2 linked regions of the Collimonas fungivorans genome follow. Each later gene encodes a partner of the first gene's protein in a complex. Links are inferred from orthologs where the notes say so. Each region holds a gene or a part of one and is shown in the gene's direction. Other genes may lie near its edges.

The links.
Region 2: the proteins of CFter6_RS21830 (region 1) and dapF are in contact, whole or in part, in a solved structure (PDB 5YGU), measured with the Escherichia coli proteins. The link is inferred for Collimonas fungivorans from one-to-one orthologs.

What each region holds. Positions count from the first base shown.
Region 1 is NZ_CP013232.1:4,977,784-4,994,763, forward strand. What follows is about bases 13,641-16,394. They hold CFter6_RS21830 (RNA pyrophosphohydrolase), read left to right. Parts: upstream 13,641-14,606; coding sequence 14,607-15,182; downstream 15,183-16,394. Other genes in these bases: CFter6_RS21825 (proline--tRNA ligase), read right to left, coding at 13,641-14,331; CFter6_RS21835 (CNP1-like family protein), read left to right, coding at 15,191-15,805; proB (glutamate 5-kinase), read right to left, coding at 15,886-16,394. In the rest of the region: 1,6-anhydro-N-acetylmuramyl-L-alanine amidase AmpD, read right to left, coding at 433-1,074; CFter6_RS21775 (sigma-54-dependent transcriptional regulator), read right to left, coding at 1,087-2,565; CFter6_RS21780 (sensor histidine kinase), read right to left, coding at 2,590-4,329; CFter6_RS21785 (PP0621 family protein), read right to left, coding at 4,428-4,697; CFter6_RS21790 (cytochrome C assembly family protein), read right to left, coding at 4,694-5,503; ffh (signal recognition particle protein), read left to right, coding at 5,776-7,143; CFter6_RS21800 (SWIB/MDM2 domain-containing protein), read left to right, coding at 7,468-7,842; CFter6_RS21805 (hypothetical protein), read right to left, coding at 7,946-8,650; CFter6_RS21810 (alkaline phosphatase), read right to left, coding at 8,723-10,153; CFter6_RS21820 (lytic transglycosylase domain-containing protein), read right to left, coding at 11,865-12,470; more of CFter6_RS21825, read right to left, coding at 12,589-13,640; more of proB, read right to left, coding at 16,395-16,980. UniProt on the Escherichia coli protein: Master regulator of 5'-end-dependent mRNA decay.
Region 2 is NZ_CP013232.1:5,139,494-5,152,791, forward strand. What follows is about bases 5,257-7,990. They hold dapF (diaminopimelate epimerase), read left to right. Parts: upstream 5,257-6,055; coding sequence 6,056-6,925; downstream 6,926-7,990. Other genes in these bases: CFter6_RS22545 (LpxL/LpxP family acyltransferase), read left to right, coding at 5,257-6,031; CFter6_RS22555 (tetratricopeptide repeat protein), read right to left, coding at 6,929-7,990. Also shown: ahcY (adenosylhomocysteinase), read right to left, coding at 1-1,427; CFter6_RS22530 (AI-2E family transporter), read right to left, coding at 1,608-2,675; metK (methionine adenosyltransferase), read right to left, coding at 2,826-3,986; CFter6_RS22540 (lysophospholipid acyltransferase family protein), read left to right, coding at 4,263-5,126; more of CFter6_RS22545, read left to right, coding at 5,123-5,256; more of CFter6_RS22555, read right to left, coding at 7,991-8,539; CFter6_RS22560 (porin), read left to right, coding at 8,959-10,077; CFter6_RS22565 (porin), read left to right, coding at 10,439-11,608; CFter6_RS22570 (DUF484 family protein), read left to right, coding at 11,802-12,476; tyrosine recombinase XerC, read left to right, coding at 12,507-13,298. UniProt on the Escherichia coli protein: Involved in the succinylase branch of the L-lysine biosynthesis and in the biosynthesis of the pentapeptide incorporated in the peptidoglycan moiety. Catalyzes the stereoinversion of LL-2,6-diaminopimelate (L,L-DAP) to meso-diaminopimelate (meso-DAP).

The sequences.
Region 1 (16,980 bases):
GAAAGCAGGCGAAACAATTACGCCTGCTGTTATTAATTAGAACCTTGGAACCGTTGATGGTTCAGATACTGCTATTACTGCATCAGTCATTGCTGTATCGGCTGCCTGTCGGCAGGCGTTCGCGACCGATGCCCGAATCAAGATGAAAAAGAGAAAAACCAGCGTTAAAAGAATGGTTGACGAAGACCGGCAACAAACCCAGAGGCCGCTTAGCAGCCTGTCCGACACCTGCATTTATACTGACATGAGTACAAAAACAAAACACCACATAGGTGGACAGACCATGCAAGGCAAACCAAGGACGAAATACGAGAAAAGACACTACAAACACTACATATAGTTTTCTGGATTTGATTTTTACTAATTGTAGTACCTAGAACTCGCCGATGCAATCCAAAAGTAGGATCTTTTTTATATACAAAAACAGACTAATCAATTGACTTTTTTGTCTATGGCAGGAAAGTGCAGCGCAGGCTTGCCTGGCGTTTTTGGTGCATGCCCGGCTAAGGCTTGCTGGTATTGGGTCCAGTCAAAAAAAGGACCGGGATCGGTCTTTCTGCCGGGGGCAACATGCTCGTGTCCGGCCACCGCGGCGAGAGGGTAACGCAACTGCAAGGCGTGGGTCAATGCCGCCAGCGCACGATATTGCAGCGCGGAAAATTGTTCGAAATCGCTGCCTTCAAGCTCGATGCCGATGGAAAAATCATTGCAGCGCTCACGGCCTTCGAAACACGAAGCACCTGCGTGCCAGGCCCTGTCGTTGGCAGAGACAAACTGGACTACCCCGCCGTCGCGCAGTATCAGGAAATGGGAAGAAACCCTGAGCGGGCGCAGCTGTTCGAAATAAGGATGGGCGTCATAATCCAGGCGATTGCCGAACAGGTCGGCTATATAGGGGCCGCCAAACTGTCCCGGCGGCAGGCTGATGTTATGGATCACCAGCAGATCGGCGGTGTTGCCGTCCGGCCTGGCGTCGCAATTGGGGGAAGACTGGCGCACCACTTCATCGGGACGGCACCAGCCGTCTGCGCCGATTTCAAAACTTGGGGGAAGCGGTTTTTGCTGCTCCGTCATTGTTACCTGATCCTAATCTTGCTCGTGGATCGACAATCGCTGCATCCGGTAGCGCAGCTGGCGAAAACTGATGCCCAGCAGATCGGCGGCCTTGGTGCGGTTGAAATGCGTGCGCGTCAGCGCCTGCCGGATGACGTCGCGCTCGATATCGTCAAGATAGTCCGGCAACGATGACGGCAGTTCGCCGCCATTCAATTGTACCGCCGCGCCGGGCGCAGCCGACTCCAGGTTCGTCGCCATGGGCACGCCGGCAACCGCTGCGGCCTCGCTGTAGTGATCGGCCAAGTCAGGCATTTCCGCCGGCCGTCCCTGGCCGCCCTTCAGACCCAGATCCGCCACTTCGATGACGCCGTCGTTGGCAAACGCCAGCGCCCGCTCCAGGATATTTTCCAGTTCGCGCACATTGCCGGGAAACGCATAAGCGCACAGCGCCGACAACGCCGCCGGCGCCAGCGTCACCTGTTCCGCCTCCGGTGTAAACGTCGACAAGCGCGCCAGGATCGCGGCGACCAGCAGGCCGATGTCGTCCAGCCGCTCGCGCAGCGGCGGCAATTTTAATTCGATGACATTCAAACGATAGTACAAATCCTGGCGAAATCTACCTGATTCGACACACTCGGCCAGATTCTGGTGGGTGGCGCTGACCAGGCGCACATCTACCGCCTCCTCCACCGTCGCCCCAACCTTGCGCACGCGGCGCTCCTGGATCGCACGCAACAGCTTGACCTGCATCGCCAGCGGCAGGTCGGCGACCTCATCCAGCAGCAAGGTGCCGCCGTTGGCGGCCTGGAAAAAACCGTCGCGGTCGTCGGCGGCGCCGGTAAACGCGCCTTTGCGATAGCCAAAGAACTCCGCTTCCATCAAGGCTTCCGGGATGGCGCCGCAGTTGACGGCGACAAACGGCTTGTCGGCGCGCGGACTGAGCGCATGGATATCGCGCGCCGCCAGTTCCTTGCCGCTGCCGGACTCGCCGGTGATCGCCACCGGCGCCATGCTGCGCGCCAGGCGCACGATCTGCGTGCGTAATTCCTGCATGGCGGCAGACTGGCCGATGAGGCGCAACGCCGAGCTTGAGCCGGCGCGCAGCTTCGAGTCCGCCGCCGGACGCAGGTTCTCCACCGGCTTACCGACACGCAGAGCCGACTGCACCATCAGGCGCAGTTGGTCCAGCGCCACCGGTTTCGATAAATAATCGAAAGCGCCTGCTTTCAGCGCCATGACGGCATTGTCGGCGCTGCCATAAGCGGTGATCACGGCAATCGGTATGACCTTTTCGCCAGCGCTGACTTCGCGCACCAGCTCGATTCCGAGCCCGTCCGGCAGGCGCATGTCGGTCAGGACCAGCGCATATTCATTTTGCGCCAGATGGCTGCGCGCAGCGGACAGGCTGTCGGCGCTGTCGACATCCAGCCCCATCTTGACCAAGGCGATTTCCAGCAGTTCGCGCAGGTGCGCTTCGTCGTCAACAACCAGAATACGGGGTGAGCTCATGGCATTCGTCTTTTTCAGTCAGTTCTAATCAGCAGGAGACACAGGGTCATGGGCAGCAAACGCAATAACAAAACGACCACTCACATGGCTGGAATTCTGTCCTTGGACATCATGCCGGTATTCATAATCGAGCAACGCGCCGTTATTCAAGCATAACTCGCGCGCTAAAAACAAGCCCAGCCCGGTGCCCTTGCTGGAGGTGGTATAAAACGGCTCGAACAGGTGCGCCCGCACCGCCGGTGAAATCGGTTCGCCGTCGTCCTGCACATGCAGCTCCAGCCGCCCGGCGACGCTGGACATCACCTGCAAGCGCATCCCGCCCGGCTGGCCGCTGGCGTAACGCACTGCGTTCGACAGCAGGTTGGTCACGACTTCGCGCAGATGCAAGGGATCAAACCAGACGCTCTGCCGCTCCGCCGCGTCGATCTGCAAGTCAATCGCGGCCGGCGCCACCGCATGGGTCTGCCTGAAATCCCTGACGATATCCTGCAGCAAGGGCGCCAGCAAAATCGGTTCGAGTTGCCGTTGCGCCTTGCGCGACAGCTTCAGGATATCCTCAATCATGCGGTTCAGGCGCGCTACATTGTCTTCGATGATAGTCAGCAGGCGCGCCTCCGCCTCGTCAGTCGCCTCCTCCGCCAGCAAGGTCGCAGCATAGGAAATCGACGCCAGCGGGTTGCGCACCTCATGCGCGATGCTGGCGGTCAGGCGGCCCATGGCTGCCAGTTTCAGCTGCTGGGCCTGGTTCTCGATTTCACTGACATCCTGCAAAAAGATGACCGCACGGTACTCGCTCAGCTCGCGCATCCTGACCGCGGCAAAGCGCACTTTCAGATGCGCCGCCAGTTCGCGCCGGCCGCTCCAGTCGATGGCGGCGGCGTCCTGGCCAAGGTCATCGGTATGCTTGATGGTGACGAATACAGCCTCGCCTACTGCCGGCGAAACCGCGTGCGGCAGGTCGCCGGCCCGCGATTCCCAGGCAAACAAGGCATCCGTTATTGGCGCCAGCATCGCATAGTCGCTCAATTTGTGCTGCTGTTCCTCGTCCAGCAAGGATAAGGACAAACCCAGCATACGCTCCGCCGCCGGATTCGCCATGATCAGGGTGCCAAGCGGATCGACCACCAGCAAGCCATCGCCCATGTCCTTGATCGCGATGCGGTTGATATCCATTTGCACCCGCAGGTCCCTGCCGCGCTGGGTCGCCAGTTCCTCTTGCTTGATCAGCTTGTCGGCCAGCCGGTTGATCACCAGCACGGCAAAAAAGAAAGCGCCGCCATACAAACCGGCCTGCAGGGAGGAGGCATCCGGCGCCGACTGCAATATCTGATAACCGCTTTCCGCCAGCAGCACCATGGTCGCAATCGAGACAAACAACAGCGCCACCAGCAGCGGCGCCAGGATGGCTGCGCCGGCCAGGGGGAACAGATACAGGATCGCCAGGCCGCCCTTGGCGCCGCCGGCGCCTATATACAGGATGGACACCGCGATCATGTCCACCGTGATCGGCAGCACTATCTGCGCCATGTAATGGCGGTGGTAATAAGCGGTGACCAGCGTGAAGATGGCCGCGCACAGCAGGTAGACGCTGCAGGTCTGCGGATTGGTAAACAGCTGCGAGAACCAGGTTTCGTTTTTGCTCTGGGTGCTGAGGTAGGCCAGCATCACCATCGCCACCACGATCCGGGTCACGTTGAATGTCTGCAACGTACGCCAGAATGTATCCGGTTTACCGTTCATGGGAGTGAGGCTGGTGCTAATCATGCATGTCCTGTCTCACAATGGATCGTGCAGCCGCAAGCCGGGCGCTCTCAAGCGCCGGCTTCGACTGGAATGTGCGTAACGGCTCAAGTGGGCAGGGTTCAGGTCGAATGCAGGCGACGGTGTTCCGCACTGCAAAAAACCGCGCCGGAAGCATCGGCCAAGGCCTCCGACGCCGGGAAATGCATGCCGCAATGGGCGCAAGCGACTATGGCTTCAGCCTGCGGCGAATCGCCGGCGGCGGAAGCCGCGGCGCCACTGTTGAAGGTCGGCTCGCCTGGTGCCGGACGACTCTGGGTGAGGTTCTTTTTCAGGCGCTGCAGCCAGACGATTACAGCCAGGACGACAACAATCAAAATAATCAGTTTCATACTAATACCCGATGCAACACAACTTCAAGCACGAAGCGGCTCCCTACATACGCCAATAATAAAACGGCAAACCCGGTCAAGGTGAAACTGAGGGCAGTGCGGCCGCGCCAGCCCTGCCACCTGCGGCCCGCCAGCAGCAGCCCGAACAAGGCCCATGACAACATGGTGAAAATGGTCTTGTGATCCCATTTGAAAGCCTTGTTGAACAGCTCTTCGGAAAACACCACACCCGACAGCACCGTCAGCGTCAACAGGAAAAATCCGAAAGCAATCAGGCGAAACAGCAGTTTTTCCATGGTCAGCAAGGCCGGCAAGCGATCCAGCGCAACCCCGAACCAGCCGGCTTTCGCCGCGCCCGGCCGGGTATGCAGGCGCGACTCCTGCAATACCATCAGCACTGCGTGGAATGCGGCGATAGTCAGGGTGCTGTAGGCCAGGATGGAAATCACGATATGCCACAGGAACACCGGCGACTTGCCGTTCAGCGGCACCATGTTGCCCGGGAATATGGCCGGCAGAATCGCCGCCAGCGCCGCCATCGGCAGCACCAGGACCCGCAGGCCGTCCAAGGTATAGTTGCGGTTCTCCAGCCAGTAGGCCGCGACCGACACCCATAAGGTGGCCGACAGCATCATCGAAAACCCGACCCGCAGCTGTTCCGGCCCGACCACGTCGGACCACAGCACGCCGCCGTGCAGCACCCAGGCGGCGGCGACAACAATGGAAATGGTCTGGCGCCGGCTCGACGGCAAAAAGGTGCAGCCTATATATAGCAGCGCCACCAGAACGAAAAGATATGTTTGCATCGTGTAAGTTTACAACATGTGGCGTCTGCGCGGCGTGCTCAAACAGGGTGACTGGCCGGGCTGGCGAACCGGACCGCGATTTCTTGCATCTTGTACATCATCCGTGGCGATCCCCGACGCATGCCTCTATTCCCGGGTCAGCCTCGGCCGGCATCAGGTAAAATGGCTGTTTACATGCATTATCGTGGCCATTTAATGCGCGTCCGTGCATTGCAGACGCAAAAACCGGGCCACATTGACCCATCGCAGTTCTTCTGGAAACGCTGTTACCCATGCTCGACAATCTGACCCAACGCCTCGCCAAAGTCGTCAAAACCATGCGCGGCGAAGCGCGCCTTACCGAAACCAATACCGCCGACATGCTGCGCGAAGTGCGCCTGGCCTTGCTGGAAGCCGACGTCGCCTTGCCGGCGGTGCGCGAATTCATCGCCAACGTCAAGCAAAAAGCGCTGGGCGAAGAAGTGATTGCTTCGCTGACCCCGGGCCAGGCCCTGGTCGGCGTGGTGCAGCGCGAGCTGGCCTCGCTGATGGGCGCCGACCTCGGTCCTGAGGCGTCGCAGCTGAATTTCGCTACCCAGCCGCCGGCGATCATCCTGATGGCAGGCCTGCAGGGCGCGGGTAAAACCACCACCGTCGGCAAGCTGGCCAAATACCTGCGTGAACAAAAGAAGAAAAAAGTACTGACCGTTTCGGCCGACGTCTACCGTCCGGCCGCGATCGGCCAGTTGCAGACCGTGACTGCCCAGGTCGGTGCCGACTTCTTCCCCACCGCCACCACCGACAAGCCGGTCGAGATCGCGCTAGCCGCGCTCGACTACGCCAAGCGCCATTATCACGATGTCCTGATCATCGACACCGCCGGCCGGCTCGGCATCGACGAAGCGATGATGAAGGAAATCAGCGCCATCCATGCCGCCGTCAAGCCGATCGAAACCCTGTTCGTGGTCGACGCCATGCTCGGCCAAGACGCCATCAATACCGCCAAGGCCTTCAGCGACGCCCTGCCGCTGACCGGCATCGTGCTGACCAAACTGGACGGCGATGCGCGCGGCGGCGCCGCGCTGTCGGTCAGGCATATCACCGGCAAGCCGATCAAGTTCGCCGGCACCGCGGAAAAGCTGGACGGCCTGGAAGCCTTCGATCCGACCCGCATGGCCAACCGCATCCTCGGCATGGGCGACATCCTGGCCCTGGTCGAAGAAGCCCAGAAAGGCGTCGACGTCGCCGCCGCCAAGGACCTGGCGCACAAGATCAAGGGCGGCGGCAAATTCGACCTGAACGACTTCAAGGCGCAGCTCGGCCAGATGAAAAAAATGGGCGGCTTGTCCAACCTGATGGACAAATTGCCGGCCCAATTCCAGCAGGCGGCAGGCGGCGCCAATATGGACCAGGCGGAAAAACAGGTACGCCGGATGGAGGGCATCATCAACTCGATGACTGCCCAGGAACGGGCCAAGCCGGAGCTGATCAAGGCTTCGCGCAAACGCCGCATCGCCGTCGGCGCCGGCGTCCAGGTGCAGGAAGTCAACCGCATGCTGTCGCAATTTGACCAAATGCAGTCGATGATGAAAAAACTCAAAGGCGGCGGCATGATGAAAATGATGCGCGGCATGAAAGGCATGATGCCGGGCATGCGCTAAACACCGTATCGCCACGTCGCGCCACTCTCGCGATACCCTGAAAAGCCTTGCAAGTCATTGACTTGCAAGGCTTTTCGTCAATTTGCGACGTTTGTGGGAAGCCGCCGGCCGGCGGCGCCGGCCATTTGTTACCTTGCCCGGATTCCGGCAACCGGCCGCAAAAGCCCGCCAAGCGGGCGTTTCCCCCGCCATGCCGGACGTTCCGCTTCCGTATCAAATCCCGCACAAACCCGCAAAAAACGCTTGCATCGCCAGGAAAAGCGCAACACTATTAGCGATGCGTGCTTGACGCATTTTTTCACTATCCCTGAAGGAGGCTCAAAGATGGCCACAGCCAAAAAACCAGCAGTTGCAGCAAAGAAGCCAGCAGCGACCAAAGCAAAAGCAGCTCCGGTCAAAGCGGCAGCCAAGCCTGCAGTAAAAAAAGCCGACGCTCCGAAAGTAGCGCGCAAGCCTAACGCAGCATTCATGAAAGCATTGACGCCGTCAGCTGTCCTGGCTGCTGTCGTCGGCGCGACACCGCTGCCACGCACTGAAGTCACCAAGAAGGTTTGGGAATACATCAAGAAGCACAAGCTGCAGAATCCAGAAAACAAACGCAATATCATTGCGGATGAAAAACTGAAAGCTGTCTTTGGCGGCAAAAAAGAAGTGTCGATGTTTGAAATGACCAAACTCATTTCCGATCACTTGAAATAATGCTTAGGGCCTAGCTGGATTTTGTCCAACCCGCCGCCCTGAGTGCCAAACAAAAACGCCCGCATCACGCGGGCGTTTTTGTATCTGCAGAATCGGGTCGCCTCTAATCGAGCAGATCCGAGTAGTCGATTTCCGCATAACCAGCCAGTGTCTTCCACGGCAAGACCGGCGGCGCCGCGATCACGCTGACCGCGGTCTGGCGGCGCGCCAGACCGTGCGCATCGAACGACTCCACCAGCCGCGGATACTGGCCCTTGACGTCCCAGCTGACCCGCACTGTCAATTCCCCGCGCTTGCTTTCGTATAGCTGGACGCCGTCCTTGGCCGGACCGACGGCACGCATGTTTTTCAAGCTCTGCGGATCGCTCAGGTAAAACGTACTGCCCCAGTTGCCGTTGAAGCCGATGTTGCCGTAATACTGGGAGTCGACCTTGACGGTGCGGCGCTGGTGCCGCTCGATCAAACGCGCATCCAGCGAACCGTCGGCCTGGCGGCGCACCCACATCGGCGAGCTGCCGGCATCCGGATGGTTGTGCCCGCTGTGGTCGTGCTGATCGGCGGCGTCCGCGGTTCCGGCCGCAGTTCCAGCAACAGTCAGGCGCTCGGTCCATACCTGGTCGCTGCGCCGGTACAGGCGCTCGGTGAATGTCGTTTCGCGCTTGACGCCGTCACGTCCCAATACCATCGAATAGTGCTGCACCTGCAGGTTCTGGTCAGGCGCATTGACAGCCGCCAGCACCGCCGGCAGCGGCGACAGCAGGACCAGCGCGGCCATCAGCTTGCCGGCATTGCCTGCGATTTTTTTCAATAAAATCATTTTTCCACCAAAAGAATTGCCGCCATTATTGCGATGGCGGCATCGGTATTACTAAAAAAAGGATTACAAGCCAAGTGCGTTTTTCACTTTGCCAAACACCTTGATGTTTTCAAACGTGCCCTTGAAACTGTCGCTGCCGGCACCGGCCGAGAACAGCATCACGTCGCCGCCGCCGTGCGTCTCCGAACCAGGCGAACCGGCAAAACGCACGCCGACCTGCTGCAGGTAGTCATCGGCTTCGGTATCGACATTGGTCAGGTCGCCGTCTTCCGGGCGGCGCGGCGCGCTGCCGTTGCCGAACACCAGCGTGGTGTAGGGTTTGCCGTCGGCCGCCAGCGCCAGCTTGCCGTCGTAGTAGTTGGCGACCTTGCCCAGGATCGGATTGCCACGCTTCGGATAGCCATTGAAACCGATCGCATGATCGTGGTCGGCGGTAACCACTATCAATGTGTCTTTCAGGTCGACAAGTTCCAGCGCCTTCTTGATCGCGGCATCAAAAGCCAGGGTGTCTTCCAGCGCGCGTTTGGCGTTGGTGCCGTGCAAGGCATGGTCGATGCGGCCGCCTTCCACCATCAGGAAATAGCCTTTCGGATTCTTCTTGAGCACGCCGATGGCTTTTTCGGTCATCTCGGCCAGGCTCGGCTGGTTCAGGTTTTTCTTGACGCGGTCCAGTTCGTAATCCATGTCGCTGGCGCTGAACAAGCCCAGCAGTTTGCTGACACCGGCCGGATTGACGTTCTTCAGTTCGCTGCCGGAAGCGACGTAGGTATATCCCGCCGCCTTGAACATGCCCAGCGCATCGAGCTCATCGTTACGCTGGCTGCCCGCCGTGCTCTTCGGCAGGAAATGCCGCAAGCCGCCGCCCAGCAATACATCGACGCCATCCTTCAACGCCGTGTTGTAGCGCGCCGCGCCCGGCGTCGCCTGTTCGGTGATGGTGTTGTAAGCGTCGCGGTTGCAGACGTGGGAATAAGTCGTGGCCGGAGTCGCATGGCTGATGCGGGTGGTGCTGACGGCGCCGACCGCCTTGCCGGCGCCTTTGGCCAGTTCCAGCAAAGTCTGCACCGGCTGGCCGTTGCCGGCCACGCAGGTGGAATCCGCCTTGACTTGATACGGCTTGCCGTTGGCGTCGAAGGCATTGGTATCGGAAGACATGGAAATCACATCGTTCTTCATCTTGACGCCAGTCATGTACGCCGCCATCGATGGTGCGCTATCGGTGGTCTGGGCATCCAGCGAGAAGGTCTTGACGCGCGCAGTGCGGGTCAAGGTCTCCATGGTCAGGCGCCCTGCTTCGCCATGGCCGTAGATGCGCGCGGCGGTGACAGTCACCGGGCCCATGCCGTCGCCCAGGAAGAAGATGACGTTTTTCGCGGCCGCGGCGTCGGCCGCCATGACGTTCGCGGTGAAAAGTAAAGACAGCGGCGTCAACGCGCACAGTGCGGCGCATTGGTAGATCCGGCGCTGGAATTGCTTGCTAGCTGGTTTAATCATGGTCTGTACCTTTGTCTATCTTGGGCAAATTCGTTCGGTAAATTCGAAGCGGCATCACAGGCCGACAGCTTTTTTCACCAAGCCGAACACTTCGGTGTTGTCGAGCACGCCGCGGATATTCTCGGCCCCAGTCCCTGCGCACCGATGAAGACGTTGGTGCCGCCGTGGGTTTCGCCGCCGGCTTCGGTCGGGATCACCGACTCTTGCATGTAGTCCTTGTCAGCCACCTGCATGTCGGACAACGCGCCGCGCGTGGCCAGGTGGTTGGGGCCGTTGCCGAAACCGATCACGGTGTAAGGGTTGTTGTTGATATCGCGTTCAGGCTGGCCGGTAGCGACATTTTTCACCAGGCCGAGCACACCCGGCTCGCTGCTGGTGGTCTTGCCGGTGCGCTTGGCGTAGCCGTTCAGCAGGATCGAATGGTCATGGTCGGCAGTAACCACCACCAGGGTGTTTTTCAAACCCGGATCGACTAGCTGCATCTTGTCCAGCGCGACCTTGATCGCCTCATCGAAAGCAACGGTTTCCTGCAACGCGCGCCGCGCATTGGTGGCGTGCAAGGCATGGTCGATGCGGCCGCCCTCAACCATCAGGAAGAAGCCGGTCTTCTTGCTGTTCAGCAGGTCTATCGATTTGCCCGTCATCTGCGCCAGGCTCGGCTCCTTGGCGGCGTCGCGGTCCAGATCGTAAGTCATGTGGTCCTTGTGGAATAGGCCGACCACTTTTGGCGTTGCGGCGCCGATCTTGTCGAACTCGGCAAAGTTGCTGGCATAGGTATAGCCGGCCGCCTTGAATTCCGCCACCAGGTCGCGGCTGTCGCTGCGCTTGCTGTCGGCGTCGGCTTTCGGCAGGAAATGACGGCGGCCGCCGCCGAAAATGACGTCGACGCCATCGCTCAGCTTGCTGTTGAAGCCGGCGCCCTTCGGCGTCAATTGCGCGGCGATATTGTTTTCGCCGTCGCGGTGGCAGATATGCGAATAAGTCGCCGCCGGCGTCGCATGCGTGATCCGGGTGGTGGTCACGACGCCGGTGCTGTAACCCTTGGCCTTCATGATCTCCAGTAGAGTGTCGGCTGGCGTGCCGTTGCCGGCGGGGCAGGTGCTGTCGGCGCCGTTGACATAACTTTTGCCGCCGGCGTCGCGGGCGCTGGTATTGGCCGACATGGCAATCACTTCGTTGTTCGCCTTGACGCCGGTCATGTAGGCCGCCATCGACGGTGCGCTGTCGGTCACTTGGGCATCGTTGGAATAGGTAGTGACGAAACCGCTTTCCGGCAGGGTATCGATGGTCAGGTCGCCCTCTTCGCCCACTTTGTAGATGCGGGCGGCAGTCATGGTGGTGATGCCCATGCCGTCGCCCAGGAAGAAGATCACATTCTTGCCCGGCTTGACTTCAGGCCGCTCGACCGGCACCTCGACCAGCGGATTGCTGGAACCGCTACACCCCGCCAACACCATTGCTCCCGTGGCGGCGGCAATCAAAATACGTAATTTCATTCATCGCTCCGTGTTGTCAATCAGAAACATGCAATCATTTGTAATAATGTGTAACAACTGTAACCAGAAGTTATTACATGCTGATGACGAAAGAGCATGGATCTTCAGAAAATGGGAGGCACAACGGAAGGTTGACCCGTGCAATGCCGGGTCAACCAAAGGGAAGAAGGAGGAGCTATGAGCTTGCTGCGCGACCGTTGTTGGCCAAGGAAGTGTTACTTGCGTGCGGATACCGTATGGATCGGCAGGTCATCCTTGTATTCCCAGCGTTTCCACGCTGCCAGCACGGCGTTGGGATATTCGGGACGGCCGCGGCTGCCGTTGTAGCGGCCGAGCGCGAGGTACAGGTTGCCCTTTTCCATGTCGATATACATGCGCAGGATCGAACAGCCGTAACGCAGGTTGGTCTGCATGTTGAACAGCTTGCTGCGGTCGGCGTCGCCGATCACGCGGGTCCAGAACGGCATCACCTGCATGTAGCCATGGGCGCTGACGCTGGACAGCGCGTACTTGCGGAATGCCGATTCGACCTGGATCAGGCCCAGCACCATGCCGGGATCAAGGCCGGCGCGCTTGGCTTCATACCAGGCGGTTTCCAGGAATTCGATGCGCACCTGCGCATCCGGCAGCTTCTTCTTCAGGCGTTCCGACATTTCACCCAGCCAGTACAGGTACTGGATGCGCTGGTCGATTTCAGAGAACTGGGCTTTTGGGGGACGGGCGTCATTGATGGCGCGCGACAAAGCCAGGCGTACCGAATCCGCCAGCTCTTCTTCTTTTTGATTTCCGGCGTGCGCCATGCTGCAGAGCAGCAACAACATGGGCAACAAGCCAAGCCAACGAGACCAGCGCAATCGATACTCCCCAAAATACACTTTTATTTTGGGGAGAGTATACAAAGAAAACGGCGCAAAAAACCAATCCGCCGCAAATCTGTTGTTATTGGGAAACCAGGCGAGCCTTGATGAAGTCTGCCACCTCCGCCAGCGGTACCGTAGTTGCCTCGGTATCGCGCCGTCCCTGGTACTCCAGCTGGCCATCCTTGAGGCCGCGGTCGCCGATCACCACCCGATGCGGCACGCCGATCAGCTCCCAGTCGGCGAACATCGCGCCCGGGCGCTCGCCGCGGTCGTCCAGGATGACGTCGACGCCGGCAGCCAGCAAGCTGTCGTACAGCTTGTCGGTCTCGGCCTTGACCGCTTCGCTGCGGTCATAGCCCATAGGGCACAGGACTACTTCGAACGGGGCGATGGAGGTCGGCCAGATGATGCCCTTGTCGTCGAAATTCTGTTCAATCGCGGCGCCCAGGATGCGTGTGATGCCAATTCCATAACATCCCATCTGCAGCATCTGCGGCTTGCCGTTCTCGTCCAGGAAAGTCGCTTTCATCGATTCCGAATAGGCGGTGCCCAGCTGGAACACGTGGCCGACTTCAATCCCGCGCAAGATCGCCAGGGCGCCCTTGCCGTCCGGCGAAGGGTCGCCTTCCACCACATTGCGGATATCGAACACCATAGGCTCGGGCAAGTCGCGGCCCCAGTTGACGCCGGTGTAGTGGAAATCCACTTCGTTGGCGCCGCTGACGAAGTCATGCATGTTGGCGACAGTGACGTCCGCCACTACGGTAACCGGCTTCTTTGTATTGACCGGGCCAAGGTAGCCTGGCGGCGTGCCGAAGTACTCGACAATCTCCTGTTCGGTAGCAAAACGATAACCGGCCAGGCCGGGAATCTTGTTGGCCTTGATTTCGTTGAGCTCATGGTCGCCGCGCAGCATCAGCAGCCAGACCACCTTGCTTGCCGGCTCTTTGTCGGTTGCTTCTTTTTCAACAGTCAGGACGATCGACTTGATGGTTTGCGTCAAAGGCAGCTGCAGCAGCTCGGCTACCGCTTCGCATTTGGCCTTGCCCGGCGTCGCCGTCTTGGTCAACGCCTGGGTCGCCGCGCCGCGGGCCGGATACAAGGGCAGGGACTCGGCCGCTTCCATGTTGGCGGCGTAATCCGAGTTCGGGCAATACACGATGGCGTCTTCGCCGGTAGCGGCGATGACGTGGAATTCGTGCGAACCGGTACCGCCGATGGCGCCGTTGTCGGCCGCCACCGCCCTGAATTGCAGGCCAAAGCGGTTGAAAATCCGGACGTAGGCGTCGTACATGATCTGGTAGGACTGTTTCAGGCCATCCAGGTCGCGATCGAAGGAATAGGCGTCTTTCATCGTGAATTCGCGTCCGCGCATCAAACCGAAGCGTGGCCGGCGCTCATCGCGGAACTTGGTCTGGATATGGTAAAAATTCACCGGCAGCTTGCGGTAAGAGCGTAATTCAGTGCGAGCGATGTCAGTAATCACTTCTTCCGAAGTCGGCTGGATGATGAAGTCTCGGCCGTGACGGTCCTTGACGCGCATCAGTTCGGCGCCGTATTTCTGCCAGCGCCCGGTTTCCTGCCAGAGTTCGGCCGGCTGCACTACCGGCATCAGCAATTCCACCGCCCCGGAACGGTTCATCTCCTCGCGCACAATGCTCTCCACCTTGCGGATCACGCGCAAACCCATGGGCATGTAGGTGTAAATGCCGGAACTGATGCGTTTGATCATGCCGGCGCGCATCATCAGCTTGTGGCTGACGATTTCAGCGTCGGATGGAGCTTCTTTGAGCGTGGAGATAAAAAAACGGGAGGCGCGCATAACGATGAATTCTTTTTAAAAAGAGAGGGTTATAATCAACTCAATTTTAAAGGATTAGCTGGCTGATGCGCCTACTCTTTGCACAATTGATTGATGTTCTGGCCATTGTTGTCACTGGCAAGGGCAGATTGCGCGCCTAATCGGGCGAGGACAGAGCTTTCCGCCTAGCCATGGCGGCTGTACGGGCCTGTTCCGCAAATGATGACGGCAAGCAAAGATTTAGCAGAAATACGCAAATAGAGCCGCCCGGCCGCAGAAAGTTTTGAGGTAACAACATGCTTGACCGTGAAGGCTTTCGCCCGAACGTCGGCATTATCTTGCTCAACACCCAGAACGAAGTCTGGTGGGGCAAGCGCGTGCGTGAACATTCGTGGCAATTTCCACAAGGCGGTATCAAATACGGTGAAACCCCGGAGCAGGCAATGTTTCGCGAACTCGAGGAAGAAATCGGGCTGAAGGCGGAACACGTCAAGATCATCGGCCGTACCCGCGACTGGCTGCGCTACGAAGTGCCGGATCATTTCATCAAGCGTGACGTGCGCGGACATTATCGCGGCCAGAAACAGATCTGGTTCCTGCTGCGCATGGTCGGACGCGACTGCGACGTCAACCTGCGCCTCACCGAACACCCCGAATTCGACGCCTGGCGCTGGCATGATTACTGGGTGCCGCTGGATGTCGTGATCGAATTCAAACGGGATGTCTACCAGCGCGCCTTGCAAGAATTATCACGTTTCCTGACGCGCCCGCTGCAAAACGCGCCGCATCACGCCCGTCACCTGCGCACCGGCCATGGACCGCGCGCATCGACGCAATCCCCTCCGGCCTGTGCCGAACCCGAAAAGAAGTGAGTACCCCTATGGCTTTTGCCTTTCGCGCCTTTCATTTTTCTCCCGCTACAAACAAGATACTGCAGCTGCTGGCTGCCAGCCTGCTGTTGCTGAGCGCCGTCACCCAGGTGCACGCCGCCGGCGATCCGTTCAATCCCGGCGCCGGTGCGAGTTCCAGCAATTCAGGCATGTCTGACGATGACGATTACGACGACGGCAAATCCTGGCAAGAAGCCAAGACCGAAATCCCGCCGCAGCCGCAAGCCGCCAACCTGGTGTCGTTTTATGTCAGCCCGACCGCCACCATGAATTTTTTCATCGATGTCAATTCGATATCGGCCGGCAGCGACGGCGTGGTGCGCTACACGCTGGTCAGCAAGAGCCAGGGCGGTGCTGAAAACATCAGCTACGAAGGCATTCGCTGCCAGACCTATGAGAGCAAGTCATATGCATTTGGCCAGAAAGACGGCAGCTGGTCGCGCGCGCGCCTGAGCGGCTGGAAGCAGATCAGCGAATCGTCGGGAAACCGCCAGCATGCCGCTCTTGCCAAAGACTTTCTTTGCCAGGATGGCATGATAGCCGGCAAAGTTGAGGACATACGCAGCAGGCTGCGCAGCAACCGTCCGATCAAACCGGGCAGCTGACCCGCCCTGCCCGCATGTAAAAACGGCTCCTGCAATTTGCGGAGCCGTTTTTTATTGTCCGGAGCTGCCGGTCTTGCCGCCTAGAGCAAGACCATGTTGTCTCGATGGATCAATTCTGATTCTTCGACAAAACCCAGGATAGACTGGATCTCCGCCGATGGATGGCGCATGATGCGGCGCGCTTCCGAACTGGTGTAATTGCTGATGCCGCGCGCGATGGCGTGGCCGTCGACATCGGTGCAGGTAATGACGTCGCCGCGGCCGAACTCGCCGGATACGGCGGTTACGCCGATCGGCAGCAGGGATTTGCCTTCGTTGCGCAGCTTTTGCACGGCGCCGGCATCCAGCACTACCTTGCCGGCGGTTTTCAGATGATCGGCCATCCACTGCTTGCGCGCGGTGAGCTGCGCGGTCTGCGCATTCAATTGCGTGCCGATGGCTTCGCCGCTGGCGAGCCGGGTCAGCACCGCATCTTCGCGGCCCCAGGCAATTACCGTGTGTGCGCCCGAGGTGGCGGCGCGCTTGGCGGCCAGGATCTTGGTGATCATGCCGCCGCGGCCGATGCTGGTGCCGGCGTCGCCCGCCATCACTTCCAGCGCCGGATCGCCGGCTTTGGCTTCATGCACGAACTCCGCATTCGGGTCCTTGCGCGGATCGGCCGTGTACAAACCCTTCTGGTCGGTCAGGATGATCAAGGCGTCGCCTTCGATCAGGTTGGCGACCAGCGCGCCCAAGGTGTCGTTGTCACCGAACTTGATTTCATCGGTGACCACGGTGTCGTTCTCGTTGATGATCGCCACCACGCCGAAGCGCAACAGGGTAAACAGCGTCGAACGGGCATTCAGGTAGCGTTCGCGGTCGGCCAGGTCGGCGTGCGTCAGCAATACCTGGGCGGTGCGTATGTTGTGGGCGCGAAAGCTGGTTTCATAGATCTGCGCCAGGCCCATCTGGCCGACGGCGGCGCAGGCCTGCAGTTCGTCGATGCTGGTCGGACGTTTGTCGAAACCGAGCCGCTGCATGCCTTCGGCCACGGCGCCGGAACTGACCAGCACGACTTCCTTGCCCATCGCCCGCAACTCGGCGATCTGGGTCGCCCATTTTTCGATGGCGCCGGCGTCCAGGCCCTTGCCGTCATTGGTCACCAGGGAGGATCCGACTTTGATGATGATGCGCTT
Region 2 (13,298 bases), 150 kb from region 1 along the record:
TCCGGCTTGTAAGGACCGGTTTGTTTGACGCCGATGTAAGCAGCCTGCTCTTCGGTCAAGACCGACAGCTGCGCATTCAGCTTTTTCAACTGCAGGCGCGCGACTTTTTCATCCAGGTGTTTCGGCAAGGTATAGACGCCGACCGGGTAGGCCTTGGTGTTGACGAACAATTCGATCTGGGCGATGGTCTGGTTGGCGAACGACGAGCTCATCACGTAGGACGGATGGCCGGTGCCGCAACCCAGGTTGACCAGGCGACCTTCAGCCAGCAGGATGATGCGCTTGCCGTCCGGAAAAATGATGTGGTCGACTTGCGGCTTGATGTTTTCCCAGGTGTACTGCTTCAGCGCGGCGACTTCGATTTCGTTGTCGAAGTGGCCGATGTTGCAGACGATTGCCTGGTCCTTCATCTTTTGCATGTGGGCATGGGTGATCACATGGTAGTTGCCGGTGCAGGTGACGAAGATGTCGCCGTGCTCGGCCGCATATTCCATGGTCACCACGCGATAGCCTTCCATCGCCGCCTGCAGGGCGCAGATCGGATCGACTTCAGTCACCCAGACCTGCGCCGACAGCGCGCGCATGGCTTGCGCCGAACCCTTGCCGACGTCGCCGTAACCTGCGATCACGGCAACCTTGCCGGCGATCATGACGTCAGTCGCACGCTTGATGCCGTCGACCAGCGATTCGCGGCAGCCGTACAGGTTGTCGAACTTGGACTTGGTGACCGAATCGTTGACGTTGATTGCCGGGAACGCCAGCTTGCCTTCCTTGTGCATCTGGTACAGGCGATGCACGCCGGTAGTGGTTTCTTCGGTCACGCCCTTGATCTGGGCCAGGCGGGTCGAATACCAGTTTGGCGCAGTCGCCAGCTTTTTCTTGATGGCGTTGAACAGGCAGATTTCTTCTTCCGAGCCCGGATTGTTCAGGACCGAAATATCTTTTTCCGCACGGGTGCCGAGATGCAGCAGCAGCGTTGCATCACCACCGTCGTCCAGGATCATGTTGGCTTGCTGTTCGCCCGGCCATTCGAAAATGCGGTGCGTGAAATCCCAATAGTCGTCCAGCGATTCGCCCTTGAAGGCGAACACCGGGGTGCCGGCGGCAGCAATCGCGGCGGCGGCGTGATCCTGGGTCGAATAGATATTGCAGGATGCCCAGCGCACCTTGGCGCCCAGTGCTTCCAGGGTCTGGATCAGCACTGCGGTCTGGATCGTCATGTGGATCGAACCGGTGATGCGTGCGCCCTTGAGCGGCTGGGCGGCGGCGAATTCTTCACGGATCGCCATCAGACCCGGCATTTCGGTTTCGGCGATCTTGATTTCCTTGTCGCCCCAGGCGGACAAGCTGATATCGGCGACCACGTAATCGTGGCTGGTGGAAGTTGTCGAGGAATGTGTAGATGCGTTCATGACTGCGGCGTTCATCACGCCCTCCTTTCGTTAGAAAAAAAGTAACGTGAGCGCAGTTGCAAAATGACTGTACCAAGCCTGGCAGACCATGTCTGTCGCAACGCTCCTTGGATACGAGCCGCCATTTTAAAGCAAACGGCAAGCTTTCGGCTAGCTGAAGCGCGTATTCCGGCTATCTCGCTTGGCGAATAAACCTCAGACCCAGCCCATTTCGTGCAACTCGCTCTTGATATAGGCATAGTAAATCGGCGCCGCCACCAGTCCCGGCAAGCCGAACGCGGCTTCGGTCAGGACCATCACCAGCAGCAACTCCCAGCTGCGCGCATTGATTTGCGAGCCGACGATGCGCGCGTTCAGGAAATATTCGAGCTTGTGGATCACGACCAGGAATACCAGCGCCGCCAGCGCCACATAGATAGATACCGACAAGGCCACCAGCACGATCAGCGTATTCGAGATCAGGTTGCCTATCACCGGCAGCAGGCCCGCCAGGAAAGTGACGACGATCATGGTCTTGGTCAACGGCAGGTGGATGCCGCCGAGCCGCAGCACCACCAGCAGGAAGATCGCCGTCAGGGTGGTGTTCAGCAGCGAAATCTTGACCTGGGCGAACACCACGCGGCGAAACGCATCCGCCAGCAGCTGCGCCCGTCCCAGCAATTCGGCCGCCAGCGGCTGCAGCAACGGCATCGGATGGGCGGCGTTCAAGGCCACCATGGCGCCCAGCACCATGCCCACCAGCACGTGGACGAATACCTGCACCGCTTCCTTGCCGGCCAGTTGCACTTCGCCGCGATGCGATTGCAGCCAATCGCTGATGATTTCGCGGATGTCGTCGATATCGTCCGGCAGGTATTGCTGCAGCCAGGCTGGCAGCTGGGTGCGGGCCTGGTCCACCACTACCATCAGCTTCCCTTGCAGCACCTGGATGCGGTCGGGGCCACCGTGGAAAAAAGCCGCCAGGCCGACTATCGCCAGCGTCAGCGCGCCGATGATGATCGCAGACAGGAACACTACTGAAATCAGGTGTGCGCGCTGGCTGGTCAGGCGGCGCTGCACCAGCGGCGTCAACGCGCGCACCAGCTCGTATACCAGCAGGCCGGCCAGCAGCGCAGTCAGCATGTGCAAGGTCATCACCAGGAACAACGCAGTGAGCGCAACCAGCCAGGCAGCCAGGCGGAAACGCGGCAAGGTGGTCACCACGGGACGCAGAGGCGGACGATCGGCGGATGAATCGGAAACGGATTGGGGGGCGGAGGCCATGGCGGACTTGTTTCTTTTATCGTAGTCACTGAGGTGGTCAGTGTAGCAAGTCGCCACCATCGTGCAAAGCACGATTCTGGCATCGCCGACGTTTGGTCCGGCATGGCGGGGAAAGGGAACATCCATCCCCGCCATGCCGGCAGGCGGCAATTACAGGGCGGCAGCTTTCAAGGCAGCGGCCTTGTCGGTGCGTTCCCAGGTGAATTCCGGCTCTTCGCGGCCGAAATGGCCGTAGGCTGCGGTCTTCTGGTAGATAGGGCGCAGCAGGTCCAGCATCTGCACGATGCCTTTAGGGCGCAGGTCGAAATGCTCCAGCACCAGCTGCGCCAGTTTTTCGTCGCTGATCTTGCCGGTGCCGAAGGTGGTCACCATCACCGAAGTCGGCTTGGCGATGCCGATGGCGTACGACACCTGGATCTGGCAGCGGGTGGCCAGGCCGGCGGCCACGATGTTCTTGGCGACATAACGACCGGCATAAGCTGCCGAACGGTCGACCTTGGACGGGTCCTTGCCGGAGAATGCGCCGCCACCGTGGGGCGCTGCGCCGCCGTAGGTGTCGACAATGATCTTGCGCCCGGTCAGGCCGCAATCGCCTTGCGGGCCGCCGATGACAAAACGGCCGGTCGGGTTGATCAGGTAGCGGGTATTCTGCAGCCACTCCTTCGGCACCACCGGTTTGATGATTTCCTCGATCGCCGCTTCTTCGATCGCCTTGTGCTGCATGTCCGGCGCATGCTGGGTCGACAGCACCACGGTGTCGATCGCCACCGGCACGCCATCGACGTATTTCAGCGTGACTTGCGATTTTGCATCCGGACGCAGCCATGGCAAGCGGCCATCCTTGCGCAACTGCGACTGGCGTTCGACGATCCGGTGCGCGTAATAGATTGCGGCCGGCATCAGTTCCGGCGTTTCGTCGCAGGCATAACCGAACATCAGGCCCTGGTCGCCGGCGCCCTGGTCAAGATCGATGCCCTTGCCTTCATCCACGCCCTGGGCGATGTCCGGCGATTGCTTGTCGTAGCCGACCAGCACCGAGCAGCTCTTGTAGTCGATGCCGTAGTCGGCGTTATCGTAGCCGATACGCTTGATGGTTTCGCGCGCGACGGCGATGTAATCCACGTTGGCAAAGGTGGTGACTTCACCCGCCAGCACGACCAAACCGGTATTGCACAAGGTTTCGGCGGCGACCCGCGCTTGCGGGTCCTGGGTAAAGATGGCGTCGAGGATGGCGTCGGAGATCTGGTCCGCGACTTTGTCGGGATGACCTTCAGAAACGGATTCGGAAGTGAAGAGGTACTCATGTGCCATAACAGGCTCCTACAAAAAAACAGTGGTGACCATGTCGCAGTCAAACCTGTTGAGCCTGCGACGCTTTAGCGAAATTTGTATTCCGCCTCGCAAGTTGTCTATTAACTCGGCGGATAATGCTAATTACTATATATTAAGATAATTCCTGCAAGCAATCTATCGGCTTCCAAAAACACCTTGCAACCATATTCGGTTTTGAAACTATTATGCTATTTTACGCCTCTTGAAAAAAATCGGCAAAATCCACCCTCTTTTAGCTCTCGATGAGCTCCTCCAATGCTTGTAATACTCTTCCGCCTGCTGTCGACACTCCCTCTATTTTTCCTGCATGCAATAGGGACGCTGGGCGGCTGGCTGGTCTACCTGGCCTCGGCTTCGTACCGCGGAAAATTGAAAGACAACCTGTTCCGGGCCGGCTATCAGGCGGCTTTGCCGCAGGCCATCAGTGAATCCGGCAAGAGCATGTTCGAGCTGCCGTTCATCTGGTGCGCCGCGCCGCAACGGGTGCTGCGCACCGCCGCCATCGAGAACTGGGAGCTGGCGCAAGCGGCGCTGGACGCCAAGACCGGGGTGATCTTCCTGACCCCGCACCTGGGCTGTTTTGAAATCATCGCCCAGGCGATCGCCACCAAGACCCCGCTTACCGCGCTGTACCGGCCGCCGCGCAAAGCCGCGCTCAAGCCCTTGATCGAAGGCGCGCGCGGACGGCACAACCTGCTGCTGGCTCCGGCCAACCTGGCAGGCGTGCGCACCCTGTTCAAGGCGCTCAAGAAGGGCCAGGCGATCGGCCTGCTGCCGGACCAGGTGCCGCAAAACGGCGAAGGCATCTGGGCCGATTTTTTCGGACGCCCGGCCTACACCATGACGTTGCCGGCCAAGCTGCAGCAGATGAGCGGCGCCCCGATTATCCTGTCTTACGCTGAACGTTTGCCGTTCGGGCGCGGCTATGTGATCCGCTTCGTGCCTTTCGATGAAACCCCCGGCCACACACCCGAGCAACGCACGCTGGCCATCAACCTGGCCATGGAGAAGCTGATCGCACGCTGCCCGGCACAGTACATCTGGAGCTACAACCGCTACAAGACGCCGCCCGGAGTCGTGGCGCCGCCGGCATCGGCCGCACAGGAGCCGCAAGCATGAGGGCCCTGCTCGGCTTGCTGTGGCTGGCGCATTTCCTGCCGCTGTGGATCCTGGGTCCGGTCGGCGAAGCCTTGGGCTCGCTGCTGTTCGTCATCATGAAACCGCGGCGGCACATCACGCTGACCAACCTGCGGCTGTGTTTTCCGAACATGACGGAAGCCGAGCGCGTGGTGCTGGCGCGCCGCCACTTCCAGGCTTACTCGCGCAGCGTGATGGAGCGCAGCGTGTTGTGGTGGGCTTCGGAGAGTCGCCTGCGGCGGCTGATCAAGATCGAATCCGACTTGCCGCTCAGCACGCTGCAGGCCGGCCCCACCATCCTGCTTTGCCCGCATTTCGTCTGCCTGGAAATTCCCGGCATCGCCCTGGTGCTGAATTCCTCGCTGTCGATCTGCACCATCTACACGCGCCAGCAAGATGCAGTGACCGATGCCGCGCTGCTGAAAGGCCGTTCGCGTTTCCGTCCGGTCAAGCTGTTTACTCGCGAACAAGGCGTCAAACCCATCATCCGCGCCATGCGCGAAGGTTTTCCCTTCATCATGCTGCCCGACATGGACTTCGGTTTGAAGGATGCAGAGTTTGTGCCGTTTTTCGGCATCCCGACGGCGACGCTGACCGCTACCGCCCGCATTGCCGCCGCCACCAAAGCCAGCGTGGTGCCGATGATCGCGACTTTCCTGCCTGGCTACAAGGGCTGGAAAGTGACCTTCTACCCGGCCTGGGAAAATTATCCGGGCGACGACATGACGGAAGCCACGCGCCGCATGAACGCATTTATCGAAGCCCGCATCCTGGAAGCGCCGGCAGAATATTTCTGGGCACACAAACGCTTCAAGACGCGTCCCCCGGGGCAGGCTGACGTCTATTCCCCGGCAGCGCCGGAGCAGGCCGACACTGCTGCGCGCTAGCGCCGTTTCCATCATAATGGGCGCATGAAACTCAAATTCACAAAAATGCACGGCGCCGGCAATGATTTCGTCGTGATCGACGCGATTCACCAGCATGTCGATTTCACTCCGGCGCAGTGGCAGCGCCTGGGCGACCGCCGTTTCGGCGTGGGCGCGGATCAAATGCTGGTGGTGGAAAAATCGCAGGCCGACGGCGTCGATTTCCGCTACCGGATTTACAACGCCGATGGCGGCGAGGTTGAACAATGCGGCAACGGCGCCCGCGCCTTCGTCAAATTCGTCACCGACAAGGGCCTCACCAGCAAGCGCGCGATCCGGGTGGAAACCATGTCCGGCATCATCGAGCCAAGGCTGGAAGACGACGGCCGCATTACGGTAGATATGGGCGCGCCTGTCCTGGCGCCGGCCGCGGTGCCGTTCGACGCCAGCAACCTGGACAGCCGGACGATGGGCGAAGATGCGCTCTGGCCGCTGGATGTCCAGGGCAAACAGGTATGGATCTCAGTGGTGTCGATGGGCAACCCGCATGCGGTGCAGGTAGTCGAGGACAGCGAGGCGGCGCCGGTGCTGGTCGACGGTCCGCTGATAGAACATCACCCGCGCTTTCCACGGCGGGTCAATGCCGGCTTCATGCAAGTCGTCGATCGCCACAGCATCAAGCTGCGCGTATTCGAGCGCGGCGCCGGCGAAACCCTGGCCTGCGGCACCGGCGCCTGCGCTGCGGTGGTTGCCGGCATCCGGCGCGGCCTGCTGGACTCGCCGGTGGCGGTGCAGACCCATGGCGGCGAATTGTCGATCGCCTGGGCTGGCGGACAGCAGGCGGTCATGATGACCGGTCCGGCAGTATCGGTATTCGAGGGTGAAATCGAGATCGCTGCGGCTGATCAAGCGTAAGCGTTAAAGGACTTCATCTGCTTCCGCCGCTGCGGACGGCACCGCAGTCTTGAAGCGGTACAGACGCTGCCGATAATTGCCTTCAGGTCCGTTCGGACCGCAATCCACATCTTCAAACAGGCGGGCGATCCGGGTCAGGGCCTGGCGCTCGTCGCCGGTCTGGATCAGTATCAAACGGCGTTTGCTGCGCGCATAGTGGGCGCGGATATCTATCACCAGGCAATGGCCGCAATCGGCCTGGTTCAAATCCAGCAGCAAAGCCTCGGGCCGGCTCAAACCGAACAACACGGCCAGTTCGATCCGTGCGGCCAGGAACGGGTGCGCCTTGACTTGTTCACGCGTCAGTTGCTGCTTGGCTGCTTCCGCCCAGGCCGCCGGCTGTGCGCTGTCGGCGATTCTCGCCAGCAGGTTGGCCGCTTCGCCGCTGCCTTGCGCCGCCGCTTTTTGCAGCCAGTAGACCGCGCGCACGTCGTTGGCAAGTTTTTCGCGCCGGTTGCGCCAGGCGCTCAACCCACATTCCAGCTGCGCCGCGCAATGCCCCATTTCGGCAGCGTGTTCCAGATGGCGCTGCATATCGACCAGGTTGCGCTGCGAAAACTCCGACTTCAGGTAGATGCGCGACAAGGCATACCAGGCATCCGCCAATCCGGCTTCGCCGGCCAGCGTCAGCCAGCGGATTGCTTTTTTATAATTGGCAGACCCGGTCCCCACCAGCAGACGTTCGCCGTCGCTGTTCATGCGGGCGTACCACAGGCCCAGCGCCAGCTGCGCAGCCTTGTCGTCGCCATACGCGGCCAGTTCCAGAAACTGCTGCACCTCGGCTGCATCGAAGCTGTCGCTGGTCTGCAGCACTTGGGCGCTGCGGAGCAACAAGGACAGGTTTTCTTCTCCTAACTGGCGCGCCAGGGTTTCCGACGGTACGTTCAACTGCGCCAGGATATCGGCATACTGTTCCGACAACGCCCTCGCCAGCGGCAACGCTCTTTCCAGGAACACCGGCCAGTCGGCTTTTTCCCAAGCCAGTTGCGCCAGCGACTGCTGCGCCTGCATCACGCCGGCGTCGGCTGCACGCGCGGTCCATTTCAGGGTCGCGTCTTGCTCCGGCTTGGACTCAGTCTGAGTCTCAGACTGAACCCCGGCCAGCTGCTCGCTTGGCGCCGCGCGGCCTGGCGGCGGCGCGCTATCGGCATGCTGCGCCAGCAGCCATTGCGCTTCGGCGATGCCGCCGTGTGCAGCGGTTTCCAAAGCCTTGATAGCTTTGCCGTGCAAGCCCGGCAGTACTTGCAGATTGCCGTCTTCGCGATTCAGCACCAATTGCGCCAGCACCAGGCCCGCCTGCATCAGGCCGGCGTCAAAAGCGCGTTCATACCAGACGCAAAGCGCCAATGGATCGCTCGCCGCTTCAGCCACCTCCAGCGAAATATGACGGCCGATCAGCATCCATGCTTCGGATTCTTGTTGTTGTGCGGCGCGATCCAGCCAGTGCAGCGCCGTCGACAAGCTTTGCGGCAAACCATTGCCGCCGAATAAATAGCGCTTGCCTAGGGCCAGCTGTGCGGCAGCTTGCCCGGCACGCGCCGCGCGAATAATCGCCAGGTCTTCACGTTTAGCCATAAATGCTCATTACCAAAACGTAAATTATCCTCGATAAATACATGAAATTTTGTTTTTGCTTAATTTTTACAATATGTGAATCTTCTACGCAACACAAGTGCCCTGCGGACGGAGGTGCCCAGAGGATGCTGCGCTCCGGCTCGCGTCAAACATCGAAGGACAATTCCTACAACTTCGCTTAAATTGTGTCAAAAATGGTCAATTCAACTTAACAATCAAAAAAATCGAGGCCAGCGCAAACTTTTTTCTTGATAAGCGTAGTAAAAATACAACGAATTTACCGGATACATGCAGTTTTGACAAATTTATAAATCCACAACAAACCAAACTGCAAGAAGTCCGGGCAACTGCCTTTAAGGTTCAATCCTCCGACAAGACGTACGGATGCTTAAGACCGTTTTCTATTTAAAGGACGTCAAATGAAAAAATCACTAATCGCACTGACAGTACTCGGCGCAATCGCAGGTGCAGCACAAGCTCAAAGCTCCGTCACCATCTACGGTACCGTTGATGCTGGCGTCACCTACTCCAACAACAATGTTCCAGCTGGCAACGTGGATGCAAACAGCCGCCTGGGCGGCAGCAAGTTCGGCGTAGGCTCCGGCAACATCGATACTTCGCGTATCGGCTTCAAAGGTGTGGAAGATCTAGGCGGCGGCCTGAAAGCCCTGTTTCAACTGGAAGCTGGCTTCAATACCGACACCGGCGGTTTCGAACAAGACAAGTCCCTGTTCAACCGTAAATCGGTAGTCGGCCTGGGCGGCAACTTCGGTAGCGTATTGCTGGGCCGTCAGTCGGACGTCCTGGACGACTACGGTCACCAGTACACTTCAGTCAAGGACTTCGGCAATTTCGTCGGCAGCCCGCACGTCGGCGACCGCCTGGAAGGTTCGCGTACCCAGAATTCGATCCGCTATAACTCGCCAAGCTTCAGCGGCGTTACAGCCAGCGCCATCTATGGCTTCGGCGAAGAAGCAGGCGCCAATTCCAACGGCCAAGCCTTCGGCGGCGGCGTTGCCTATGACAACGGCCCATTGGGCGCGTACCTCGGCTATTACCAGTCGAAGGCAGGCAAGAACTCTGCCGACACCGCGCCACTGTTCCAGTTGAACACTGTCAAAGAAGGCGACACCATGAACAAGACCTTCAGCCTGGGCGCTAGCTACCAGGCTGGTCCAGCCCGCCTGTATGGCAACTGGTCGCGCATCAATGTTCCTGAGCAATACAAGCAGAACATTTTCGAACTAGGAACCGACTACGCCCTGAGCGCTCCGCTGCATCTGCTGGCTTCGGTGCAGCACACCCAGTACTCGCTGGATGGCAACACTGAAGGCAACAGCTCCAAGCCGCAAGTAACCCAAGTCAACCTGGGCGTGGATTACTACCTGTCCAAGCGTACCGATCTGTACACCCTGGCATCCTACGCCAAGGGCAAGAACGGTGCGCCAGTCGGTGACTATGCAAACCCCGCCGTGCAGAACGACGCTGGCAAGAGCAACCAGACTGCTGTTGCAGTCGGCATCCGCCACAAGTTCTAATATAAGTTAGCCGCCTGGCGGCAAAGCTTGTTTTTGCAATACCTCCCGGGCGGCCGTACCGCCCGGGGCTTTTCACCAGCCCTGGCAAAAAGCCTGATATCAGTTACGCAACATGCGTAATTGCCAAATTACAAATCCGCATATCCCAATTTGCGCAAGTCTGAGCCGCCACAAGCGTTGCTCACGCCCTTCCCTGCCTGTCACAAAAATACAACACAATTAACAATCTTCTTCAATTTCGACCAATTTATAGCATCACAGGAAACCAAACCGCCAGCATAGCCAGCGAGACACCTTAATGTTCATCCATCCGGCAAGATGTACGGATCCTTAAGACAGTTTTCTAAATAAAGGACGTCAAATGAAGAAATCACTAATCGCACTGGCCGTACTCGGCGCAATCGCAGGTGCAGCACAAGCTCAAAGCTCCGTCACTATCTACGGTATCGTTGATACTGGCATCGTTTACACAAGCAAAGCTCTGACATCGACCGGCGACACCGGCAGCAAATTCGGCATCAACTCCGGCATCATCCAAGGCTCGCGCCTGGGTTTCAAGGGCGTTGAAGATCTGGGCGGCGGTCTGAAGGCTCTGTTCCAATTGGAAGCTGGTTTCAACAACGACACTGGCGGCCTGCAAGGCGACAAGGGTACAACTACTCTGTTCCGTCGTAAGTCGGTAGTCGGTCTGGGCGGCAACTTCGGTTCCGTTCTGCTGGGTCGTCAAACTGACATCCTGGACGACGTCAGCCAATGGACTTCGGTTCAAGACTTCGGTGGCGTAACTGGTTCCGTCGGTCATAACCTGGACCGTTTGGAAGGTACACGCACCAACAATTCGATCCGTTACAACACTCCAGACGTATCCGGTTTCACTGGTAGCCTGATCTATGGCTTCGGCGAAACAGCTGGCCAAACTTCGGCTGGCCAATCGTTCGGCGCTGGCGGTCAATACGCTAACGGTCCTCTGGGTCTGTTCGCTGCTTACTACCAATCGAAACTGGGTTCGACATCCAGCGACACTTCGCTGATCAACGGTTCGCAAGTAGCTAACTTCTCCGGCAAATCCGGCGACACAGCTCTGAAGACATTCAGCATCGGTGCTAGCTACCAAGCTGGTCCAGCACGTCTGTACGGTAACTGGTCGCGCGTCAAGCAGCCTTTGGCTACTAGCTCGAACTCGGCTACTACCGGTATCCTGCAACCAGGCAGCTTCACAGTTGGCAGCTTCAACAACACCAAGGCTGACATCTTCGAACTGGGCGTGAACTACGCTGTTACAGCTCCTCTGCACCTGCTGGCTAGCGTTCAATACAACAAGCTGACATTTGCTGATGCTGGCGCCGACAAGGGCAAGCTGACCCAATTCAACCTGGGTACAGACTACTTCCTGTCGAAGCGTACTGACCTGTATGCTTTCGTTTCGAACCTGCGCGCTAAGGATGCTGTCAATCCAGGCGTCTACGGCGACAGCCTGGGCGACACTGGCAACCAGACAGCAGTTGCTGTTGGTATCCGCCACAAGTTCTAATTTAAGCTGGCCGAACCCGCGGCAGCAAGCGGGCAAGGTTGCTTGACTAGAGATGTAAAAGGCCCACATGGCTTGCCATGTGGGCCTTTTTTATTGTCCGCCCGGCAGGCGGCTCAGGTTGTCATGCACCGGCATAGCGGTGTACCCTTGATCATTCTCTTTTTTCATCACCGATTTCATCACCGATACGCACATGAGCCTCCAACTTGATCCCGATACTGTCGCCCAATATCTGATCGACTCTCCCCATTTTTTTGAAGAACATGCCGAACTGCTGGCCAAGATCCGCCTCAGCAGCCCTTTGCTCGGCCGCGCCGTTTCGCTGCAAGAGCGGCAAATGGAAGTGCTGCGCGAAAAAATCAAGGTGCAGGACCTGCGCCTGGCCGACATGATGCGCAACGCCCAGGAAAACGATGCAAGCTCGCACAAGCTGCACGCCTGGACCCGCAGCCTGCTGCTGGCGCGCAATGACGTTGACTTGCCGCACACTCTGGTCGACGGCCTGCGCACCAGTTTTGGCGTGCCCCAGGCCACCTTGCGCCTGTGGGGCGTGGCCGAGGATTATTCGCATACATGGTTTGCCGCGGAAGCTTCCGAGGACGCCAAGATTTTCGCCAATGGCTTGAGCCTGCCGTTTTGCGGCAGCAACAATGACTTCGAAGCGGCCGCCTGGCTGGAGCATGACGTCCAGTCGGTCGCCATGCTGCCCTTACGCAACACCAGCAGCGGCGCCGCCGTCTCGGCAACCTTCGGCCTGCTGGTGCTGGGCTCGCCCGATCCGCAACGCTTCAGCGCCGACATGGCCACCGATTTCCTGGTGCAGATTGGCGAGACCGCAAGCGCGGCGCTGGCCTGCTTGCTCGAATAACTCGAATAAGCCCGCGAACATGCACAGATCATGAGCGCCGACGCCAACCAGGCTTACCTCAGCGGCTATCTGGACAGCCTGGCGGGCCAGCGCCAGTTGTCAGCGCATACCATCAGCAACTACGGCCGCGACCTGAGAGAACTGGCAAGCCTGACGCAAGCATTAGGCAACAACTGGCAGTTCGCCGCCGTGACCCATTTCCACATCCGCAAATTTGCCGCGCAATTGCATTCGCGCGGTTTGAATCCCAGCTCGATTGCACGCAAGCTGTCGGCCTGGCGCGGTTTTTTCGAATGGCTGGCGGAGCAGACCACGCTCGCCAGCAATCCCGTCGAAGGCGTCAAGGCGCCCAAGCGCGCCAAACCGCTGCCGAAAGCGATGGCGGCGGATGACGCGATACACCTGGTCGCTAGCGGCAACCCGCTGGCCGATGCCGGCTCCAGCATGGCGCTGTGCAACCAGGCTATGTTTGAATTGCTGTATTCCAGCGGCCTGCGGGTTTCGGAACTGGCCGGGTTGGACCTGCGCTATAGCCGCCAGGCAGACCACGAATCGGCCGGCTGGATCGACCTTGACGCCGCCGAAGTGACGGTCACCGGCAAAGGCGGCAAGAAACGCAGCGTGCCGGTAGGAAAACCGGCGATACAAGCGATTGCAGCCTGGCTGCCGCAACGCGCGGCCCTGCTCAAAAGCGACCAGGGCGAGCATGCGGCAGCCTTGTTCCTGACCGAACGCGGCACCCGCGTCTCGCCGCGCGTGATCCAGTTGCGCCTGAAACATCATGCACAGTCGCTCGGCATCGCCAGCAATGTGCATCCCCAT